One region of the Pseudoruminococcus sp. genome, then DNA from elsewhere that is predicted to be linked to it. Evidence: predicted binding sites of a transcription regulator. Region 1 holds the regulator's gene; the other holds the start of a gene.
What was found. The regulator Rex, encoded in region 1, represses fermentation and respiration genes when NADH is low (regulators of the CRP and FNR family bind a similar motif). The targets are predictions, from matches to a motif close to ATTGTTAANNNNTTAACAAT.
Positions count from the first base shown of each region.

Region 2: the regulator Rex is predicted to act here: its motif matches at 1,098-1,117, upstream of gap (type I glyceraldehyde-3-phosphate dehydrogenase).

Region 1 covers NZ_JBKXNW010000003.1:162,521-164,997, forward strand. Annotated here, with positions in the region: gene pulA (type I pullulanase) at 1-742, shown strand, start outside; gene ACLU24_RS04270 (redox-sensing transcriptional repressor Rex) at 1,006-1,668, opposite strand; gene ACLU24_RS04275 (NADP-dependent isocitrate dehydrogenase) at 1,960-2,477, opposite strand, start outside.
Region 2 covers NZ_JBKXNW010000010.1:123,566-126,042, forward strand. Annotated here, with positions in the region: gene gap (type I glyceraldehyde-3-phosphate dehydrogenase) at 1-1,032, opposite strand, end outside; tRNA gene ACLU24_RS10915 (tRNA-Met) at 1,378-1,454, shown strand; gene ACLU24_RS10920 (hypothetical protein) at 1,630-2,406, opposite strand.

The DNA of each region.
Region 1 (2,477 bases):
AGACGAAGAAAAGGCAGCTATGACTAAGCTTGCAAGCTCAGTTATCTTTACATCACAGGGTGTACCATTCTTCCTCGGTGGCGAAGAAATGTGCAGAACAAAGCCTCTTGCTAATGGCAAGCTCGATAGCAACAGCTATAAGTCACCTGATTCTACAAACAGTGTTAAGTGGGATACACTCTCAAGTAACCTTGTTTCAGGTGTAAGCAACTACTATAAGGGTCTTATCGAATTCAGAAAGGCTCACCCATCACTCAGACTTACAACAACAGAAGATGTCAACAACAGCATCAAATTCTCCGAAGATGTTGGCGATAATGTTGTTGCTTATGAAGTAAGCGGCAAGCCAAACGGCGAAAAGGCTGATTCTATCTTTGTAGCATACAATGCTAATAAGGAAGATGTTCAGGTTAAGCTTCCAAAGAGCGACAAGTGGCAGGTTTGCGTTAATGGCGAGAAGGCTGGTACAGATGTTATCGAAACAATCAACGGTGACACAGTAACAGTTAAGGCTCAGTCAACAATGGTACTTGTTCTTGGCGATACAAAGGGTAATCCTGATAATTCTAATCCGGAAGATACAAGCAAGGTTACACCTACACCATCTGATAATGATAATTCAAATGGTGTAAACACAGGCGACACAAGCACACCAATCGTTTGGTTTGCAATCGCAGGTGTAGCACTTCTTGCAATCGCAGGCGTAGTATTCCTCACAGCAAAGAAGAAGGCTAACAGATAATTGAGTTTAACAATTCAATAAATCTATAAAACAAAAAGCTATGAAGCGGAAATCCGTTTCATAGCTTTTTTGTGTTTAAGTTATTGAGAAATCAATGGTAGTTTTTAATTCATAATAACTTTGAAAAAACTTAAGTGAAATTTTAAATTTAAGAAAACTCAAAACACGAATAACAAGTGTTAACTTAACGAAAAAGTAGAACACGTTTTGATAGCGGAGGAGTTACACTTTGAGCAAAACTTTAAATTTTTATAAGTTTATGCTTAGTTGATTGTTTTTTCATCATTTTTGTTTCGGCTATCGGTTATCATATAGCAAAGAACCATAAGACTATCATTGAGATGAACATTCTGTACAATAATATCATCAAAATCAAGCGTAAGGTCATAGTGGCTGAAATTCCAATAATTTTTTACGCCATATGAATGAAGTTTAGCCGCAAGCGATGGTGCTGCAGCCTTCGGAACGCAGAATATTGCAACATCAGGGTGATTTTCTGAACAAAACTTCTCAAGAGATTCTGTATCCATAATGCTGATGTCACGAATTTTCTGTCCGATTTTATTTTTATCACTATCAAAAATGCCTGTGAGCTTGAAGCCACGCTTTTCAAAAGACATATGCGTTGCAACAGCTTTTCCGAGATTTCCGGCGCCAATCATTATGGCACTGTATTGATTATCAATGCCAAGAATGTGGCCTATTTCATCGTGTAAAGCCTCAACAGAGTAGCCGTATCCTTGTTGACCAAAACCGCCGAAACAGTTTAAATCCTGACGGATTTGCGATGCGGTTAAGTGCATTCTGTTTGAAAGCTCTCTTGAAGAAATTCTTGTTATATTTTTATCAAGCAATTCACCAAGAAAACGGTAATATCTTGGCAAACGATTGATTACCTGAACTGATATATTTTCGTGCTTAGACAAGTTTTATTCACCGACTTCCAAAAAATAAGGTATAGAAGAATTTTTCACACCTTATCTTGTTAAAAAATCACAGAATATTTGTAGGGGTGGACGAAGTTCGCCCTTAAGCCCCCACGAGGGACTCTGGTCCTCAAACCCTGCGAGCAGTTTACACAATCAAAGCTGGTGCAAAAAAGTTTGAGCAAAACTTTTGAGTGTTTTTATGATATTTTTTCAACAAAATAAGGTGCGGGATAAATTCCCACACCTTATTATAGCACATTTTTTACTGATTGAAAGAGATTTTTTACATTAAGCCATTTTTTTATCTAATCTTTTTGCAATTTCTGTAAGGAATGTTTCTGTGTCAACCTTAGTGATATTATCAAGGCTTGAAAGAGCAGCGAGGTCGCCTGTCATAACGCCGTCCTCGATTGTTTCAATAGAAGCCTTTTCAAGCTTATCAGCAAAGTCGATAAGCTCAGGAAGATTATCGAGTTCTCCACGCTTTCTCAAAGCGCCAGTCCAAGCAAAGAGAGTTGCCATAGAGTTTGTAGAAGTTTTTTCGCCCTTGAGATGTTTATAGTAATGACGCTGAACAGTTCCGTGTGCAGCTTCATACTCATAAACGCCATCAGGAGAAACAAGAACAGAAGTCATCATTGCAAGTGAACCGAAAGCAGTAGCAACCATATCGGACATAACATCGCCATCATAGTTCTTGCAAGCCCAGATATATCCACCCTCTGAACGAACAACTCTTGCAACAGCGTCATCAATCAAAGTATAGAAATATTCGATACCAGCCTCGTTGAATTTATCCTTATATT
Region 2 (2,477 bases), on a different contig from region 1:
AAGCTCTGCGAAATACTTAATTGTTCTTACCATCTGGCTTGTGTAGCTGTTCTCGTTATCATACCAAGAAACAACCTGTACCTCATAGAGGTCATCAGCAATCTTAGATACCATTGTTTGTGTAGCATCGAAGAGTGAACCATATCTCATACCGATAACGTCAGAAGATACGATTGGGTCTGTGTTGTAGCCGAAAGACTCAGAAGAAGCAGCCTTCATAGCAGCGTTGATGCCATCAACTGTAACATCTTTGCCCTTAACAACAGCTGTAAGGATAGTTGTAGAACCTGTTGGTACAGGAACACGCTGTGCAGAACCGATGAGCTTACCGTTGAGTTCAGGAATAACAAGACCAATAGCCTTAGCAGCACCTGTTGAGTTAGGAACGATATTAGCAGCACCTGCTCTTGCTCTTCTGAGGTCGCCCTTTCTGTGTGGACCATCAAGAATCATCTGATCGCCTGTGTAAGCGTGGATTGTTGACATGATACCGCTCTGGATTGGAGCATAGTCGTTAAGAGCCTTAGCCATAGGAGCGAGGCAGTTTGTTGTGCAAGAAGCAGCAGAAATGATTGTATCATCAGCTGTAAGAGTCTTCTCGTTTACGCTGTAAACGATTGTCTTAAGGTCGCTACCTGCAGGAGCAGAAATAACAACCTTCTTAGCACCAGCATCGATGTGAGCCTGTGACTTTGCCTTAGAGCAATAGAAACCTGTGCACTCGAGAACAACATCTACACCGATTTCGCCCCATGGGAGCTCAGCAGCGTTAGCCTTAGCATAGATTGTAAGAGTCTTGCCGTCAACTGTGATTGTGTTGGCCTCGTCATCAGCCTCTACTGTGTGAAGATTTTGACCAATCTTACCGCAGTAGCCGCCTTGTGCTGTATCATACTTGAGAAGATCTGCAAGCATAGAAGGCTTTGTGAGGTCGTTGATAGCAACAACTTCATAACCCTCTGCACCAAACATCTGGCGGAAAGCAAGACGACCGATACGGCCGAAACCATTAATAGCAACTTTAACTGACATTGTAATTATACCTCCTAAGTTTTTACTGCTTTTATTTTATAGCATTTTGAGAAAAAATACAAGTGTTTGTTTAAAATTTAACAAAATTTTCTTAAATTTATTTTTCACTTTTCGAGAATTTTATATTTTGCAGTAGTTTTTTATATATTATTCTAAAAAAGCGTCTTTGCCCTTATATTCTGCTCAATTTTTTTTAAATCATTCGGAATACTTTTATTTTTTACTCATATACTATTATTAAGTACACAAAACGAAATTGTATATTTTCAAAACAAAATCTTTAAAAAACTATTGACATTTCATTTCGAAAGAGTTATAATAATAAAGCTTTCGAAAATAGCATATCGCGGGATGGAGCAGTTTGGTAGCTCGTCGGGCTCATAACCCGAAGGTCGTTGGTTCAAATCCGGCTCCCGCAACCACTAAAAATCCTTGATAAAATTATCAAGGATTTTTCTTTATCTAAATTTATTTATCAATACTCTTAATAATACTCACCTTTAATTTAATATAAATCTAAATATATTAAATTATCTAAAAAAAGTAATTGTGTATTTGTAATTTCTGACATAAAAATTCTCCTTTTCTTCTATAAATTTAAGATTTATTTACAACACCATCGTATGTAGAATATTTAAATGTTATATCTCCATCAAGACTATAATATTTAATCTCATCAAAGATTTTGTTAGTAGTATATTTAGATACTGTTGTTAACTGTTTAGTATAGATATAGTACAACCTTATAGTAATTTTATTATCCGCTATTTCTTTTACAAACTTTTCAATTTGATTATCAACATTTTTAAATTTTTGATCGGAAAAAATATATACTAAACATCTAAAATTATCATTTTCAATATTTTCAGCACATGTCTGATTATTATTTACAGCTTTTGTAAAACCAATTCCATCCTTAAATCTCACCTTAATTACAAATTCATTTTTTAAATATTTTTTTAATTTTAAAGAAAAATACTTTTCTGCATCATCCTTCATATAGTACTGATAGTAATCATCTGAATAGGTATATATCGTGAAGCCATCTTCATCTTTTTTATCACTCAAGCTACCATAAACCATAACTTGTTGATTATTATAATTCTCGGATTTAAAACTTAATCTGTAGTAATTATAAGCCCAGTTAGTCGATCCAAATGAAACAAAAGTAAACTTATCATCAGGGTAATTTTTCTTTAAGTATTCTGTTGCTTCATTTATAATTTTTTTCTTAACATCTTCAGTAGTCATTCTTTTACTGCTTGTTGTTTCCGATGTGCTTCCACTCTGCTGTATGGGTTTACTGCACGCCGTTGCACTAACAGAAAGTATTACTGCCAATAGTATAGCCAATAACCTTTTCTTTTTTTTCATTCTTCTACCTCTCTTATAATTTATTTTATAAACTTAACTTTACTTTATTATATTTGCGAGTTAGATGTTAA